3 regions of the Streptomyces sp. NPDC006923 genome follow, and region 3 is predicted to be linked to each of the others. Evidence: riboswitches for the same ligand, from Rfam matches in the RefSeq annotation. Region 3 holds a riboswitch; each other region holds the start of a gene.
What was found. A riboswitch is a leader RNA that binds a small molecule or an ion and turns the genes downstream of it on or off. The one in region 3 is predicted to bind cyclic di-AMP.
Positions count from the first base shown of each region.

Region 1: linked by a shared signal. The riboswitch ahead of ABZ707_RS20850 (LysM peptidoglycan-binding domain-containing M23 family metallopeptidase) and the one ahead of ABZ707_RS26200 (C40 family peptidase) in region 3 are both predicted to bind cyclic di-AMP.
Region 2: linked by a shared signal. The riboswitch ahead of ABZ707_RS32380 (M23 family metallopeptidase) and the one ahead of ABZ707_RS26200 (C40 family peptidase) in region 3 are both predicted to bind cyclic di-AMP.

Region 1 covers NZ_JBEYIF010000010.1:216-6,040, reverse strand. The annotation lists gene ABZ707_RS20855 (SGNH/GDSL hydrolase family protein) at 1-589, opposite strand, end outside; gene ABZ707_RS20850 (LysM peptidoglycan-binding domain-containing M23 family metallopeptidase) at 803-1,741, opposite strand; cyclic di-AMP (ydaO/yuaA leader) riboswitch at 1,744-1,904, opposite strand; gene ABZ707_RS20845 (tyrosine-protein phosphatase) at 2,346-3,143, shown strand; gene ABZ707_RS20840 (DUF6126 family protein) at 3,177-3,314, opposite strand; gene ABZ707_RS20835 (XRE family transcriptional regulator) at 3,390-4,022, opposite strand; gene ABZ707_RS20830 (aspartate aminotransferase family protein) at 4,104-5,552, opposite strand; gene ABZ707_RS20825 (1-deoxy-D-xylulose-5-phosphate synthase N-terminal domain-containing protein) at 5,549-5,825, opposite strand, start outside.
Region 2 covers NZ_JBEYIF010000034.1:18,534-24,358, reverse strand. The annotation lists gene ABZ707_RS32405 (inorganic diphosphatase) at 1-343, opposite strand, end outside; gene ABZ707_RS32400 (HAD family hydrolase) at 576-1,214, opposite strand; gene ABZ707_RS32395 (hypothetical protein) at 1,464-1,661, shown strand; tRNA gene ABZ707_RS32390 (tRNA-Met) at 1,747-1,820, shown strand; gene ABZ707_RS32385 (PP2C family protein-serine/threonine phosphatase) at 2,317-3,435, shown strand; cyclic di-AMP (ydaO/yuaA leader) riboswitch at 3,739-3,893, shown strand; gene ABZ707_RS32380 (M23 family metallopeptidase) at 3,905-4,954, shown strand; gene ABZ707_RS32375 (aldo/keto reductase) at 5,127-5,825, shown strand, end outside.
Region 3 covers NZ_JBEYIF010000015.1:99,959-105,783, forward strand. The annotation lists gene ABZ707_RS26190 (ATP-dependent Clp protease proteolytic subunit) at 1-399, shown strand, start outside; gene ABZ707_RS26195 (hypothetical protein) at 406-714, shown strand; cyclic di-AMP (ydaO/yuaA leader) riboswitch at 1,024-1,210, shown strand; gene ABZ707_RS26200 (C40 family peptidase) at 1,213-1,689, shown strand; gene ABZ707_RS26205 (ATP-binding protein) at 1,801-2,235, opposite strand; gene ABZ707_RS26210 (helix-turn-helix transcriptional regulator) at 2,512-3,366, shown strand; gene ABZ707_RS26215 (DUF397 domain-containing protein) at 3,375-3,632, shown strand; gene ABZ707_RS26220 (8-amino-7-oxononanoate synthase) at 3,661-4,827, opposite strand; gene bioB (biotin synthase BioB) at 4,971-5,825, shown strand, end outside.

The DNA of each region.
Region 1 (5,825 bases), on a different contig from region 3:
CGGGTGACAGATGCAGCCGGTCGCCGTCCCAGGCACGCCGGTCCTGGACGGACCTGAGGGACCAGAGATCGAGGACGGGGCAGTCGTAGCGGTCGGCGATGGAGCGCACATGCGCGGTGTACGTGGCGATCTTGCCCCGCAGATGGCGCAGCACGGGGACCCCGCGGGTGTCGAATCCGGTGGTCACCATGACCGTGCCGACGGCGCCCGTGAGGTCGGCCACGGCCCGCTCGAAACGCTCGGCGACATCGTCGGGATCGGTACCTGGACGGATGATGTCGTTGCCGCCGGCACAGAAGGTCACCAGGTCCGGGGCGAGTTCCTTCGCCCGGGGGATCTGCTCGTCGACGATCTGGTCGAGGAGCCGGCCGCGTACCGCGAGATTGGCGTACCGGAAATCGCCGTGCACGGTGTCCACGGCGTCACCGGAGACCGGCAGCCGGTCGGCCAGCAGGACCGCGAGCCGGTCGGCCCAGCCGATATACAGCCCGTCGGGTCCCAGATCTCCCACGCCTTCGGTGAAGCTGTCACCGATCGCCGCGTACGACGCGAATACGCCGCTTCTTCTGGATCTCGAATCATCTGCCACAACCGCTCATCTTTCACTCGCAGATGTGACCTACGCGACCGTAAGAAGCCGTTGACGGCGGTGAGATACACCATCGGTCAAGTTTCACCCAAGCGGGAATAGGCACCATGCCTCCGCCCGGCACTTTCGGTGCCGGGCGGAGGTGTTGACCCACCGGCGTTCTCGGACGGAATACCGGTTCGGAGCGGGGTGTTCGGGATCAGACGGACGGGATCAGACGGAGACGCCGTGCTCGCGGAGGAAGGCCAGCGGGTCGATGTCCGAGCCGTAGTCGGGACCCGTACGGATCTCGAAGTGCAGGTGCGGTCCCGTGACATTGCCGGTCGCGCCGGAGAGCCCTATCTGCTGGCCCTCGCTGACGGTGTCGCCCTCGGAGACCGAGATGGAGGACAGGTGGCCGTACTGCGAGTAGTGGCCGTCGTCGTGCTGGATGACGACCTGGTTGCCGTACGAACCGCCCCAGCCGGCCGAAACGACGGTGCCCGCGCCGACGGCCTTCACAACGGTGCCCGAGGGCGCCAGGAAGTCCACACCGGTGTGGTAGCCGCTGGACCAGTTGCTGCCACTGGCGTGGTACGGCGTGCCGATGGCTATGCCGTCGACCGGCAGGGTGAAGCCGGAACCGCTGTTGTCGTCCACCGGGTCGGCGGCGGGAGTTCCGGTCTTGACGGGAGCGGGGTCGTCCGAGGGCTTGGCCGGGGCGTTGCCGGGCTGAGCGTCCGTGCCACCGGGCTTGGAGTGGTGGCCCGCCGGCTTGTGCGGGCCACTCGACTTGGCGCCGATGGTGAGCTTCAGGCCCGGGTGGATGAGCGACGGGTCGGGCCCCACGGCCTTGCGGTTGTCGGCGTACAGCTTGTGCCAGCCGCCCCGGACATGCTGTTCGGAGGCGATCTTGGAAAGGTAGTCACCGGCGACCACGGAGTAGATCTTCGGAGCCTTGGTGGCGGTCTTCTTGGCGGACGCGTGCTGACTCGTCTGGGCGGCCGCCGAGACGGCGTGCGGTTCGGTGGCGGGCGCGGCCTTCTCGGCGGCGTGCGCGCCGGTGGCGCCGATGAGCGGAAGAGCGATGGCGGCGCCGCCCGTACCGGCGGCGAGAAGGCCGCGGCTGAACGGGCTGGTCCTGGTGCGGCGGTGCTTACCCTTCGCGGGCATGGTCAATTCCTCTCCGGCGCCTGCGAGGTGAGCTGTCGGGTTAGGGCTGGAGATGCCCTGCCGCGCTTACTGCGCGACTTCACCCCGAGCCGTCCGATATTCCGGAACGGCGTACTACCTGGGTCCCCCGCTCCTGCCACACGTGGATGGGTGAGTGCGAATTCCAAGCGGCGGCAGGATTCGGCGGTCCGCCTGGATTGAGGCTGAACGTAGGCGAGCCGGGAGGGCATTAACAAGCCGCTTATTCCCAGGGGCGGCAGACGCCCCGATATCGCCCTGGATTTCCGGTCACCCTGCGTGAATCACCGATCTTCGGATTCCGTGCGTCACGGCGATTTCAATTCGCTTCGCCGCCACGGACCGTCACGGATATGATCCTGCTCACCAGCGGGAACCCATCTCCCCCTGCACCGGGGCACGTTATGCGAAATACGCCAATACGGACAGATGCACATTTGGGCGATTTGTAGCCTCCTGCGATGTCCGAATAGTTCGCATTCGCTCCCCGGGTCGCGAACTCCGGTCTCCTGAGAACCGATGTCGTAGTGTCAGAAGTCGACATCGTCGGCGAGCGGCGCCGGCGGCAGACACGGAGGAGCAGGCCGTGACGCAGCAGGTCCCGTCGACCGAGCCCGAGCTGACCGGGGTACGCAACTTCCGCGATGTGGGCGGACTGCCGACCACGGACGGCCGGCAGGTGCGGCACGGGCGGCTCTTCCGCAGTGGCCACCTCGCCAACGCCACCGCGGCCGACTCCGCCTTCCTCTCGTCCCTCGGGCTGCACACCGTCTTCGACTTCCGCAATGCCGCCGACCTCAAGCTCGACGGCGCGGACGTGGAGCTGACGGGTGTGCGCAATGTGAACATCCCGCTCACCGATCCCGCGGACGGGGCGGAGTTCTGGCTGATGGTCCGGGACGGCGACCTCGACCAGCTCCGCTCGCTCCTCGCGGACGGCAGGGCCGCGGCCCGGATGACCGACTCGTACCGCGCGATCATCACGGACCGCACCGCCGAGCACAGCCGCGTCCTGCACGCCCTGGCCGAGGACAGCGTCCCCGCCCTCATGCACTGCGCCGCGGGCAAGGACCGGGCCGGTCTCTCCATAGCCGTGTCGCTGCTGGCCGTCGGGGTCGAGCGCGAGGCGATAGAGGCGGACTACCTGAAGTCGAACGACCCGCGGCGCCGCTATCCGATCCACCGCAGCGACAATTCGCCCGCCGGGACGTCCGCCGAGGTCATGGAGCTGCTCAGCCCGCTCTTCGACGCCAGATCGGAATACCTCGCAGCGGCTTTCGAGACCATTGAGAAGACCTGGGGCAGCACCGAGCGTTATCTGTCAGCGGGCCTCGGAGTCACCCCCGAGACCCGTGAGCGGCTGCGCGCCCGCCTGCTTTCCTGAGACGCGCGCCCGCCGTCGGGCCCGCGCCGACCGCTACTGACCGCGCGCCCCCAGCTCGAAGAGCAGATAGAGGAAGCCCGCGAAGAGGTGACCGGCCACCAGATAGGCGAAAAGCCGGATGACAAGTCCCCTGGGGAACGTCTTCTCCTGATTCGTTACGCGGGCCGGCACGTCTTCCTGGCCGGCCCGCGTACCCGCGGGGTCCGGAACTGCGTTCTCTGACATGGTGACAGACCTCTCTGAGGATCAGCCGCGGTGAGCCCCGCCGCCGAGGCACAGCTCGGCGGCGGGGGTCTGCAGCAGGGTGTGGACGAAGAGCAGCTCGGTCCCGGCGGGTCCGGCCGCCGCGATCCGGTGCGGTGTGAGCGAGTCGAAGTGCGCGCTGTCCCCCGGGTCGAGCACATGCACGGCGTCCCCGAGACTCAGGCGCAGCCGCCCTTCGAGGACATAGAGCCACTCCTCCCCCGGGTGCACACGGACGAGATCGCCCTGGGCCCCGTACGGCACCTGGACCCGGAGCGGCTGCATGGCCCGGCCGGAGCCGCCCGCCTGGTGGTAGGTCCAGCCGTCGGCCTCGACGGGCTCGGCACGGCCGGCCCGGACAATGGGGTCGCGTTCCGGCGGCACTTCGCCGAGCAGTTCGGAGACGGTCGTACCGTAGATCCGGGCGAGGGCCAGCAGCATGGGCAGCGAGGGCTGGCGGCGGCCCGTCTCCAGCCGGGACAGATGAGCGGGAGAGAGCCCGGCCCGGCGGGCGGCGGACTCCAGGGTGAGCCGCTGGTCGCGACGCAGCTCGCGCAGCCGGGGCGCGACATCGGGCAGCTCGTCGGAGAGCCGGCCGGGTTCGTCGGCCGGCTCGTCCGCGGGAGGTGTACGCATGCCTCTATTGCGCCAGGATATTTCCTCCGAGGCAAATTTGTTGCCCCAGAGGCAAACCCGGCTGGGTGGGCGGGGAGCGCCTCACCTGTTGGCGACGGCCTGCTTCACCAGTGTCCGCCCGAAGTCCCACATCAGCCCGCCGCCCCCATGGGCGTCGTCCATGACGGCGGTGAAGGCGTCGACAAAGCGCTCGACCTCTCGCTCTCCGATGGTCAGCGGCGGGATCAGCTTGATCACTTCGAGGTGGTCGCCCGACACCTGGGTGAGAATGCGGTGCTTCTGGAGCAGCGGTACGACCACCATCTGCGCGAAGAGCCCCTTGCGGGCGGCCTGGAGCATCGTCCACCGGCCCCGCAGCTTGATCGAGTTCGGACGGCCGAACTCGATGCCGATCATCAGACCCCGGCCCCGCACCTCGTGCAGCAGCTCATAGCGGTCGACCAGCGCGGCCAGCCGTGACCTGAGCAGATCCCCGGTCGTCCGCGCGTTGGCGACGATCTTCTCGTCCTCCATCACCGACAGGACGGCGAGGCCGGCGGCCATGGCCTGCGCGTTGGAGCCGAAGCTCGCCGAATGCACCAGCACCCGGTCCATCGACGAGTAGACCTTCTTGAAGATCCAGTCCTTGCCGAGGGTCGCGCCCACGGGGACATAGCCGCCGGAGAGAGCCTTCGCCACACAGACGAGATCCGGTTCCACCCCTTCCTCGTGCTGGTAGGCGTAGAAGTCGCCGGTCCTGCCGAGACCGGTCTGCACCTCGTCGGCGATGAGCAGCGCCTTGTGCCGGTGGAGCAGTTCCTGGGCCGCGAGCAGAAAGCCCGGCGGCGCCGCATGCACCCCTTTGCCCTGGATCGGCTCGACGACAAAGGCGGCCACATCACCGCGTTTCAGCTCCCGCTCCAGCGCGTCCAGATCACCGAGTTCGACCGCCGTGTCGGGCAGCAGCGGCGCGAAGCCGTCCCGGAACCCGTCCTCGCCATTGACGGACAGCGAGCCGGTGGTCAGCCCGTGGAAGGCGTGCGAGCAGTAGAGGATCCTGGGCTTCCCCGTCGCGTAGCGGGCGAACTTCAGGGCCGTCTCGACCGCTTCCGTACCACTGTTGCCGAAGAACACCCGGTCAAGATGCGGGCTGTGCGCCAGCAGCTTCTCGGCGAGCAGTCCCGGCAGCGGCTGGCAGTCGAAGCGGGTGAGGTCGGCGAGCGACGCGTCGAGCACGTCGTGCAGGGCCTTGCGTACGACGGCGTGGTGCCGGCCGAGGCCCATCACACCGAAGCCCGCGAGCATGTCCAGATAGTCGTTGCCGTCCTCGTCCCAGAAGTAGGCGCCCTCGGCCCGCTCGTAGACCCGGTCGAAGCCGATGGTGTGCAGCATGCGCGGTAGCTGGTGGTTGAGGTATCTGGTGTGCAGCTCGTAGCGCTCGGCACCGCGCTCCGAGAGAAGCCGGCCGAGGTCAAACCCCTGCGGCGCCGTGAGTTCCTCGGCCGCGTTGCGGACCGCGCCGGGCTCCGAGGGCTTCTTGGGATGGGTCATTCCGTGCTCTCCTTGGCTGCCAGGGCGGCACTGATCCGTCCTGCGGTCTCCACCGGTGTCAGGCCGCTACCGGCCGGCACCGCACTCCGTTCGGCATGGGCCGGAAGGTGCCCGGGGACGCCGTAGGTCGGCAGCGGTACGTCCACCCCGGCAACGAGAGGGCCCGGGTGACCGCCGCTTCCGGCCACCGTCCGGATCAGGAATTCCCCGATGTCCTGGGCCAGTTCGTGGAGTTCGCCTGTGCTCAGCGCCTTGAGATCGCGCGGTCCTCGG
Region 2 (5,825 bases), on a different contig from region 3:
CGAACTCGGAGACGTCGCTGATGTCCCGTGTGCCGGCCCGGCGCGGGTCGTGGGCCGGTACGCACAGGACCTTCTCGTCCGGCCCCTTCTCATCGCTCATCATGAACATGCCGATGGCCCGGCAGCGGATCACACAGCCGGGGAAGGTCCGCTCGCCGACCAGCACGAGCGCGTCCAGCGGATCGCCGTCCCGGCCCAGGGTGCCTTCGATGTAGCCGTAGTCGGCCGGATAGCGGGTGGCCGTGAACAGCGTCCGGTCCAGCCGGATCCGCCCCGCCTTGTGGTCCATCTCGTACTTGTTGCGGGATCCCTGGGGGATCTCCACGATCACATCGAATTCCATCGCGGACTCCACTCCTTCCGACGGGCACGCCACCGGCGGTGACGCCGGCGTGGAGCGGGCGCGGGCATGGCGCCCCCTGGTCACGAGATGACCAGGGAGAGTCGCGTAGAGAGCCCGCGGTACCGGTGAGCCCCCTCACCGGTAGGGAGCGCGCGCATTTCAAGTGTGCGCCACCTCACGCGGGCCGCCAGTCCTGCCCGCCCGGGGCGGGTCCGTGCGACGGCGGGGCCGTTCAGCCCGCGGCGATCGAGGTGAGCTGCGTCAGGCTGTCGATCCGCCAGTCCGCCGCCGCGATCACATCCGGGTCGTCCGCCCACAGATAGCCCCAGGGGCCGCGCCGCAGATGGACGGTGCGCAGCCCGGCCTCCACGGCGGGGAACAGGTCGTACGCGGGATGGTCACCGACGTACGCCGTCTTCTCGGGCGGGGCCTTGGCCGCCTCGGCGACCCGGGCGAAGAAGTCCCGCGACGGTTTGGCGACGCCCCACTCGCCCGAGGTGACGATGAGATCGGCGGGGAGATCGAGACCGCGCAGCAGCTCTCCGGCCTTGACGGTCTGGTTGCCCGCCAGGACGACCCGGACGCCGAGCGCCTGGAGACCCGCGAGGGCGGGCCGCACGTCGGGATAGAGATCGGATTCGTCGAGGTGTTCGCCGCGGCCGGCGGCTTCTCTGGCGCGGTATGCCTCGCCGACATCCATGCCGGGTTTGATGAGACGCAGGGCGTCGGCACTGTCCCTGTTCTGGACGGTGACCGCGCCGACGAGGGCGGAGATGGTGTGCCGGGGAATGCCCAGCCAGTCGGCCCAGGAAGCCCAGTAGCGGTCGTCGCGCACGAGGGTCTCGCCGACATCGAACACGAAGGTTTCAATCACCGGTCCGAGCCTAAGGGGTGTCCTGTAATCCCTGGTGGATCAGCGCGCGGCGGCGGACGCGGCGCGTCGCACGCGTGTCGCGCGGCGGAGGGACGTCCGGGCGCCGGCCGGGTACGGGCGTCCCGGTGGCGCGGTTCCTCGTGGCACGGGCCGTGCCGGACGCCGCAGGCCCGCGACGATCCACCGGACGGGGCCCGGGGGGATACTCTCCGCCAATTGTCAGTGGCGGGCCGTAGCCTTGCTCTCATGTTCGCTTCCTCGTCCGCTTGTGCTGCGTCCGGTGATCGCGGTTCCGTCAGGTCCGCCGCTGTTGTCAACACGGAGATCCGTGCCCTGTGGGGGCGGGCCGGCGGTGTGCTGCCGCCCGCCGAGCAGGAGCGCTACCAGCGGCTTCTGGTGGAGTGGGCGGCGGCGGTACGGGCCGATGTCGTCGAGGCCGCCTGACGCGTCGCTCCGCCGAGTCCTGCCCCGATCGCGACACCGAGTGGTGATGATCTTGCTCTGGATGGCGTAGAGTCAGGTTCACCGACGCGGGGTGGAGCAGCTCGGTAGCTCGCTGGGCTCATAACCCAGAGGTCGCAGGTTCAAATCCTGTCCCCGCTACTCCGAAGAGAACGCAGGCCCGGATCCTCAGGATCCGGGCCTTCGTCGTGTGCGGCCGATACGGCGTTGGCCGGACGATCCACTTTTCGCCGGTTGTGGCAAGTACGGTGAAGAGACGGCTGTGCTCGTACGGAACACCATGAAGGGGTACGCCGAGCACCACCTGGCCGATGGAACCGACTGCCCGACCGGGCCCGCCCTTGCCGTCCGACCCGACCGGGTCCGGCCCGGGACCGGCCCCGTAGTCCAGTCGGCCGAGAGCGAGTCGCCGCCGGGAGCGGCAGCGATCAGCCTGGGTGGAGCGCGGTACCGTCCGCAGCCGTAGCGGACCGGCAGGAGACCACTGGTGGTGAAGCTAGGGAAGCTCCGAGAGGGCAACGGCGGCGGAGCCCGCCGGGGCGGGGACGAAGCCGGGTTCTGGGCCGAGGACAGGACGGGTTTCTGGGCGGGCGCCGGCAGCACCGGCCGTGTCACCAGCCGCAGCGCGGGCCATGGCATGGGCCGCCGTTCCGGGCGTGGGCTGGTCCGTGTCCTGCCCGGCCTGGTGATCGTCGCCGGTGTGGTGCTCGATCTTGTGACCCCCGCGCGGATCACCGCCTCCCCGCTCTTCGCGGCCGCCCCGCTGGTGGCCGCGCCGTTCTACCCGATGCTCGGCACCCTGCTGGTCGGCGTCGCCGCGCTGGTCGCCGAGGTGGGACTGAACATCTACAACCAGTCGATGGCGGATCCGGCGTCGCTCACCGAGCTGCTGACCGTGCTGATCGTGTCCATCCTCGCGCTGTACATCAACGGCGTCGTCCGGCGCAGCGGGGAGCGCCTCGCCTCCGCCCGGATCATCGCCGAGACCGCGCAGCGGGCGGTGCTGCCGAGACCCGCCGAGCGGATCGGCGGGCTCCGTATCGCCGCGCGGTACGAGGCGGCCCAGGAGGGCGCGTTCATCGGCGGCGACCTGTTCGCCGTGCAGGACACGCCGTACGGAGTGCGGCTGGTGGTCGGGGACGTGCGCGGGAAGGGGCTTGAGGCGGTCGAAGCGGTGGCGGTGGTCATCGGATCCTTCCGCGAGGCCGCCGAGCAGGAGAGCACGCTGGAGGGGGTGGCGCAGCGGCTGGAGCGCGCCATCACACGCGAGGGTTCGCGGCGGGACGGGCTCGACGCCTTCGAGGGGTTCACCACGGCCGTGCTCGCCGAGATCCCGCACAGCGGCAATGTGGTGCGGCTGGTCAACCGGGGCCACCCCGAGCCGCTGCTGCTGGGCGCCGACGGCCAGGTGCGGATCCTCGAACCGACCGATCCCGCGCTGCCCCTCGGGATGAGCGAACTGGGCGCCTGGCCCGACCGCGCCGAGGAGGCCGCCTATCCCGACGGGGCGACGCTGCTCTTCTACACGGACGGGCTCTCCGAGGCGCGCGACGACCAGGGTGCCTTCTACGTCCCGAGCGAGCGGCTCAGCGGCCGGGTCTTCCAGGGGCCCGACGACCTGCTGCAGGCCCTGATCGAGGACGTACGGCTGCATACGGGCGGCGGGAGTCAGGACGACATGGCGCTGCTGGCGGTCGGCCGGCCCGCCAACTGGCGGCAGCCGGAGTGGCGCCGTGTGATGCCCGTCACTCCCTGACGGCGAGTACGGCAGGACCGGCGCCGGCGGCCGGGCCCGCGCGGCTGATTCATTATGCCGATCCGCCGGGTCGATTCACTGCCGGTAATCGACAGGTACCGCTGCGCATAACATCTGACACACCATCAGAAATGGCCCCGGCTTTCGGCTCCGGAGAATTCGCCCGACTGTGACCATTTATATCCTGGTAAGTCCGATGCGAAGTCGTTAACGATTACCGGGAACAGCTTGGAATAAAGCCCTGGTCTCTATTAACGTTCGATAACGCAGCGCGGTCGTCCCAGCCGTCGTAAGAGACGGCGCCGTGCGCACGCGCCGAATCCCGCCAGGGAACCGGGGAACCACACATTGGGGTGAATCGGACGTTCTTTGCTGCCCTGTGCGGCAGAGAGCACCCGTAGGAGACCTTCCTGCTCCGAACCCGTCAGCTAACCCGGTAGGCGAGAAGGAAGGAAAGGAGTGCGCCCCTGTGGCGTCCAATCAGCCTGCCCCCGAAGCCCTCTTCGAAACTCGCACCTCCGCGATCGAGCCGGACCGGGCCTGGGGGGAATGGAACCCCACCGAGGAGTCCATCCGCCCCGTACGCGGCAGGCACCGCGTCGCCAAGCAGCGCACCGGGATAGCCCGCAATGGGATCGCCCGTAGCTCCACGGTCCTCGGCGTCGGCGTCATAGCCGCCGTCGGCGCGGGCGGCATAGCCACCGCGCAGGACAAGCCCGCTGTCTCCATATCCCTGCCCGACACCATCACGGACAATCTCCCGGACGCCACGTCGCTGCCGGGCGTGGGCTCCCTCGTGTCGCACGACGCCGAGCCGGACAATGTCCTGGCCGCGGCCCCGCTCACCACGGCCGGCCTCACCACCGCCGACGCGGAGCAGGGCGCCACCGACGCGGGCGAGGCCCTCCGGGCCCGCATCCTCCAGCAGGCCGAGCAGCAGCAGAGCGAGGCCGACGCGGCGCAGCAGGCGGCCGCGGAGACGGCGGCGGCCGAGAAGGCCGCGGCCGAGGCGAGGAAGCAGCAGACCGACGCCGAGAAGAAGGCGGCGGCGGCGAAGCGGAAGGCCGAGGCGGAGGCCAGGGCCAAGGCGGAGGCGGAGCGGCTCGCCAAGCTGGCCGCCAGCTACGCCCTCCCGACCTCCTCGTACACCCTCACCTCGACCTACGGCCAGGCCGGCTCCATGTGGTCCTCCGGCTACCACACCGGTCTGGACTTCGCGGCCCCGACGGGTACGCCGGTCAAGGCCGTGCACAGCGGCACCGTCAAGTCGGCCGGCTGGTCCGGCTCGTACGGCTACCGCACGGTCCTGGAGCTGGATGACGGTACGGAGATCTGGTACTGCCACCAGTCCTCGATGACCGTCAGCGCCGGACAGAAGGTCTCCACGGGCGAGGTCATCGGACGCGTCGGCGCGACCGGCAATGTGACCGGTCCGCATCTGCACCTCGAAGTGCACACGCCGGACGGCGCGGGCGTCGACCCGATGAGCTGGCTGCGCGGCAAGGGCCTCACCCCCTGACCCACCCGCGGTCCCGACGGCTCCGGCGCCCCCTCCAGGCGCCGGAGCCGTCGGCCGTTCCCGGGCCGGTGCCCCCGGGCGGTGGGGACGGGAGGCACTGGAACCGTGGAAAAGACGGGGACATGGCGCGAAAACGGAACAGGGCGCCCCACCGCGGCTGTTGAATTCACCCATGACTGAGCTGCGTAAGCTGGGCACCTCCGACCTCCGGATCTTTCCGTTCGCCCTCGGGGGCAATGTCTTCGGCTGGACCTCCGACGAGAAGCAGTCCTTCGCCGTGCTCGACGCCTACGCCGCCGCCGGCGGCAACTTCGTCGACACCGCCGACACGTATTCCTCCTGGGTGCCGGGGCACGAGGGCGGTGAGTCGGAGACCGTCCTGGGCAACTGGGTCGCCTCGCGCGGCAATCGCTCCGAGGTGCTGGTGGCGACCAAGGTCGGCCGCCATCCCCGGTACCAGGGCCTCTCGGCGGAGACCATCAGGGCCGGCGCCGAGGAGTCGCTGCGGCGGCTGGGCACGGACTACATCGACCTGTACTACACGCACTTCGACGACCTGAGCGTCCCGGTCGAGGAGATCATCACCGCCCTCGACGGGCTCGTGAAGGACGGGAAGGTGCGTGCCATCGCGGCGTCCAACATCGGCCCCGACCGGCTCGCGGCCTCGCTCGCCTTCTCGGAGCGCGAGGGGCTGGCCCGCTACGCGGCGCTCCAGCCGCGCTACAACCTGGTGTCGCGCGACACGTACGAGGGCGCGCTCCAGGACACGGCGGCCCGGTACGGGCTGTCCGCCGTGCCGTACTCCGCCCTGGCCTCCGGCTTCCTCACCGGCAAGTACCGCCCGGGTACGGAGGTCAGGAGCGCCCGGGCC
Region 3 (5,825 bases):
ACGATGCGGCTCGTCACCTGCGACGTGGAGACGAGCTGCCTCGGTCAGGCCGCCTCGACCGCGGCGGTGCTGCTGGCCGCCGGCACCCCGGGGAAGCGGATGGCGCTGCCCGGCGCCCGTGTCGTCCTCCAGCAGCCCGCCGTCGCGGAGCCCGTCATGGGGCAGCCGTCCGATCTGGCGATCCAGGCCGAGGAGATCCTGCGGCAGCGCTCCCTGCTGGGATCCCTGCTGGCGCGGCACACCGGCCGGAGCGCGGAGCGGATCACCGAGGACATCGCGCGGGACAAGATCTTCGACGCGGTGGCCGCCAGGGCGTACGGGCTCGTCGATCACGTGGTGCGGAACCGGAAGGCGTCCGCGGCCCTCCCCGGCCCCGGCAGCTCTCCGGGCGGGCGGTAGTCGCCGATGCTGCCACCGGAACTGCCTCCGCTGCCCGCGCTGACCCGCGCCGAGGGCGACGTCGTGGACAGCTATCTCCAGGTCGTCGACCTGCTGGGGCGGATCAATCCGGCCCGTGGCTCCGACACCTACAGCGCCCTGCGCGCCGCGCAGGCGCTGCCCGCACGGGTGGCCGCGCTGCGGGACGCGCTGACGGCGATGCACGCCAGGGGCGAGACCGAGCTGCACACGGCGACACTGGCGCGCGCGCTGCGCGTACTGGACGGGGAACGGCGGGCCGGGAGGGTCACCATGCCCCCCGGGGACGCGACTTGACGGTGTGTCCTCCCGTACGGACGCGCCCGTACGGGCACGGCTCCCTCATTCGGCCTAGCGGCGCGCGGGCCCGGATCGGGCGCTCAAGTTGCGCGAAGCGGCCGGACGCGCGAGGCGCCGCCGGTTTCCTTGCAGCTACAGGCCCTGACGAACCCCGACACTCCGTCATCAACCGTTGACCGACCACCCGTATGGGTCAGACGTGATGAGACTCACATATCGTCGTTTCGTCACCGAAACGCGCCGGTTCCGCGTCAAGATCCGTGAAACGACAAGCCCCCGCCACCTCGGCGAGGCGGTCCGGGCGGACGCTGAGTCCTGCCGCCGTACCGGATGACTGGTCGACAGGAGTGGATCGGCAGGAGTGGAGGACCCAAGCGTGACGGGACGACCGGGTTGTGGCCGTTCCTCGGGGTGAAGCCGCTTGCGCGGCCGGGCATCTTCGCCTGTCCGAACCCGACAGGTCATCCTTCACAAGCGGCTGACGAAGGGTTGAGCATGACCGCGCAGACGCATGTCCCGAATTTGCTCTCACGGACCCGTGCCGTATCGGTCCTCACACTCGCCGCCGTCGGCGGCACCATGCTGGTGCCGAGCGCCGCCGACGAGGCCAGCGCAGTCCCCGGCCACGCGACCAAGGCACTGCGGATCGCCGCTTCCAAACAGGGGTCGCCGTACCAGTACGGTGCGACCGGGCCGCATCGCTTCGACTGTTCGGGGCTGACTCTCTATTCCTTCAAGAGGGTGGGGAAGAGACTCCCGCGCACGGCCCAGCAGCAGTACAACCGGACCCGCCACATCTCACCCTCCCACCGGCGCAAGGGCGATCTGGTGTTCTTCCACTACGGGAGCAACATCTACCACGTCGGCATCTACGCCGGCCGGGGCAAGATCTGGCATTCGCCGAAGACCGGCGCCGTGGTGCGGCTGGAGCGGATCTGGTCCCGGAGCGTCTGGTACGGCCGGGTGAACTGAGGGCGCGGGGGTGCCCCCGCAGCCGAGCGCCCGCTGACGACGCGTCGGATCCACGCGCCGCCTCCCCGGGCGCTCCCACCCGTCCTGGCGGCTCCCGAGCCGGTCCCCGGATCAGATCTGACCCGGGGCCACCGTCCAGGGCAGGGTGACCCAGACCGTCTTGCCGCCCTCCGCGGTCGGGGTGACGACCAGCCGGCCGCCGTACTCGGCGGTCAGCGAACGGACGATGACCATGCCTCGGCCGTTGTCCTGCTGCACCGGCGCGGGAAGCCGCTGCGGCCAGCGCGGATGGCTGTCGGTGACACCGAGGCGCAGCTCCTCGTGACGGTCCAGCCGGATCTCCACCGTGAAGGTGGGCGACTGGCCGAGTGTGTGCTGTACGGCGTTGGTCGCCAGCTCCGAGACGATCAGCCGGACCGTGTCGACGGTCTCCGCGTCCGCGGGCAGTCCCCACTCGGTGAGCAGGTCCGCGACATATCTTCGCGCCGCGGGTACGGCCGCGGGGTCGCTCGGAAGGGTGATGGATGCCTCTTGCCGGTCTGCCATGAAGACGCCGTCCCTTTCCCGCCGGACCGGTCTCCGGCACAGAGCGGATGACTGCGCGGACGGCCTCGGACTGTGCTCCGCGTCAGACTGCCACTTGTCGGGCCGTTCACAGAGCCGATCCACCGAGATCTGCATATATCTGTCGCCCGTAGCGGTGAACTCTGCTACGCGAGACCGTATTTGAGCCCCGGAAAGATAGCTTCTCCGCCGCGCCCCCGAATGGCGCGAGCACGGGCAGACGGACAAGCGGCACGGGCAAGAGGAAGTGGTTCGGTCATGCGGCATATTCCGGCGGTACGCCGACGCAGGCTCGGTGACGAATTGCGCAGGCTGCGCCGGAGCGCGGGGCTGACGAGCGGGGAGACGGCGCGGCTGCTCGGCTGGCACCAGTCGAAGGTGAGCCGTATCGAGACGGGTGTCAGCGGGGTGAAGGACACCGACCTGGCCGGCCTGCTCGACGCGCTGCGGATCGCCGACCCCCGGCTGCGGACGCTGCTGGGCGCTCTGGCCGGCGTGCCGGGCACCGGGCCCGGATGGTGGAAGGCGTACGACGGTGTGATCCCGCCCGGTTACCGGGACTTCATCAGCCTGGAGTCCCAGGCCCGCGTCGTGCGCACCCTGGAGACCTCCGTGGTGCCGGGCCTGCTGCAGACCCCCGGCTACGCCCGTGCCGTGACACAGGCGGCGCTGGAGGGCCTGCCGGCCGCGACGGTCGACTCCCTGGTGGAGGTACGGCTCGCCCGTCAGGAGGCGCTGCGCGCGCCGAGTCCGCTGGAGCTGAACGCCGTGCTCGACGAGGCCGTGCTGCTGCGCGAGGTGGGTGGCCGGGGGGTGATGCGGGAGCAGCTACGGCGGCTGGTGGAGCTGGCCCGTCTCCCCCATGTGTGTGTACAGGTACTGCCGTTCGCCGCCGGCGGCTATGTCGGGCTCACCGGACCTTTCGTTATCTTCTCCTTTCCAGGCATTACTGATCTGGATTTGGTCGTTCTCGACCACTTGACGAATAGCCTCTATCTGGAGCGGAAAGAAGAGCTGGAGGCGTACGGCGCGGCATTCCGCACGATGCAGGCGCGTGCCCTCTCGCCCGAGGACTCTTTGGATCTCATCGCCGGGATCGGTGACGGCGCGTAGGGAGCATCATGACCGCTCGCCCCCAGGGGCTTTCCGCCCAGAACTCAGACTCCATTCCTTCCACAACTCCCCCGGTCCTGACGACCGGTTGGCGGCGCAGCAGCCGCAGTACCGGGATGAACAACTGCGTGGAGACCGCCCGCACCGGCGCGGCCGGGCTCGCCGTACGTGACTCCAAGGACGTGCGCCGCGCCCCGCTGGCCTTCTCCACGGGCGCCTGGACGTCATTCCTGTCCGCGCTGCGCGAGGAGGCACTCACCGACTGAGGGACCGCCCCGCCCGGGTCCGTAAGACTCAGCGCGGCGGTGCGGACGCCACCACCGTCCGCACCGCCGCGTCGATCTGCTGGTCCGTCAGGTCGGCGCGGGCGGTGAGCCTGATCCGGGAGATGCCGTCCGGCACCGACGGCGGCCGGAAACATCCCACGGCCAGGCCCGCGGCGCGGCAGTCCGCGGCCCAGCGCACGGCCGCCTCCGGTGACGGCGCCCGGACGGAGACCACGGCGGCGTCCGGCCGTACGGCGGTGAGCCCTTCCCCGGTCAGCCGCGCGTGCAGGGTGCGGGCGACGGCGCGCACCCGGTCCGCCCGGGCGGGCTCGCGGCGCAGCAGCCGCAGGCTCTCCAGGGCGCCGCCCACGGCGGCGGGTGCCAGGCCCGTGTCGAAGATGAAGGTCCTGGCCGCGTTGACCAGGTGGCTGATGACCCGGGCCGGCCCGAGGACCGCGCCGCCCTGGCTGCCCAGGGACTTGGAGAGGGTGACGGTGGCCACCACACCGCCCGCTCCCGCGATGCCCGCCGCGTCCAGGGCGCCCCGGCCCCCGGCGCCGAGCACACCCAGACCGTGCGCGTCGTCGACGAGCAGTGCGGCGCCCCGCGTACGGCAGACCTCGGCCAGTTCCCGCAGCGGCGCCGCGTCGCCGTCCACCGAGAACACCGCGTCGCTCACCACCAGAGCCCGCCGCCCCGGGTGTGCGTCGAGCGTCTTGCGTACGACCAGGGGCTCCGCGTGCGGCACGACGACCTTCTCGGCGCGCGAGAGCCGGCAGCCGTCCACAATCGAGGCGTGGTTTCCCGCGTCCGACACGATCAGGGAGTCCCCGGTCGTCAGCGCGGTGAGGGCGGCGAGATTGGCCGCGTATCCGGAGGAGAGGACGAGCGCGGCCTCGAACCCGCAGAAATCGGCCAGTTCGCGCTCCAGCTCGGCGTGCAACGCGGTGCTTCCTGTGACCAGCCGGGAGCCGGTGGCGCCCGCGCCCCAGCGGCGGGCGGCCGCCGCGGCGGCGCCGGTCACCGCCGGATGGCGGGCCAGGCCCAGATAGTCGTTGCTCGCCAGGTCCAGCAGGGCGGAGTCGGCCCCGCGCGGCCGGAGCGTACGGACCAGACCGGAACGCTCACGGCGCAGCGCCTCGTCCCCGGTCCACGCGAACGGATCGTCGGTCCAGCCGGGGAAATCCCGCTCCATGGGTCCCGTCCTTTTGTAGGCAGCGCACAGACCCTAACCGGGGCCGGACCGGGGCAGGGTGTGGTCATACACACACGTCGATCCGGCCGTGTTGTGGGGTTCCTCCTTTGCCGCGAGCTGTCAGGTAGGCGAGGATCAGCGCCATGGATCTGCTGAAGACGCTGGTGGAGAAGGGCCTGCGGCGCGAGCTGCCGACCCGCGAAGAAGCGCTCGCCGTGCTGGCGACCTCCGACGACGAGCTGCTCGACGTGGTGGCCGCGGCCGGGAAGGTACGCCGTGAGTGGTTCGGGCGGCGGGTGAAACTCAACTACCTGGTCAACCTCAAGTCCGGTCTGTGTCCCGAGGACTGCTCGTACTGCTCTCAGCGGCTCGGTTCCACGGCTGAGATCCTCAAGTACACCTGGCTCAAGCCCGACGAGGCGTCGAAGGCCGCGGCCGCCGGGGTGGCGGGCGGCGCGAAGCGGGTCTGTCTGGTCGCGAGCGGACGCGGCCCGACGGACCGGGACGTCGACCGGGTCTCGCGGACCATCGAGGCGATCAAGGAGCAGAACGAAGGCGTCGAGGTGTGCGCCTGCCTCGGCCTTCTCTCGGACGGGCAGGCGGAGCGGCTGCGGGCGGCGGGCGCCGACGCCTATAACCACAATCTCAATACGTCCGAGGGGACATACGGGGACATCACCACCACGCACACGTACGCCGACCGGGTCGAGACCGTGCGGCAGGCCCAGACGGCGGGCCTGTCCGCCTGCTCGGGACTCATCGCCGGGATGGGCGAGAGCGACGAGGATCTCGTCGATGTGGTCTTCTCCCTGCGCGAACTCGACCCGGACTCGGTGCCGGTCAACTTCCTGATCCCGTTCGAGGGAACTCCGCTCGCCAAGGAGTGGAACCTCACCCCGCAGCGCTGCCTGCGCATCCTGGCGATGACCCGCTTCGTCTGCCCGGACGTGGAGGTCAGGCTCGCGGGCGGACGCGAGGTGCATCTGCGCTCGATGCAG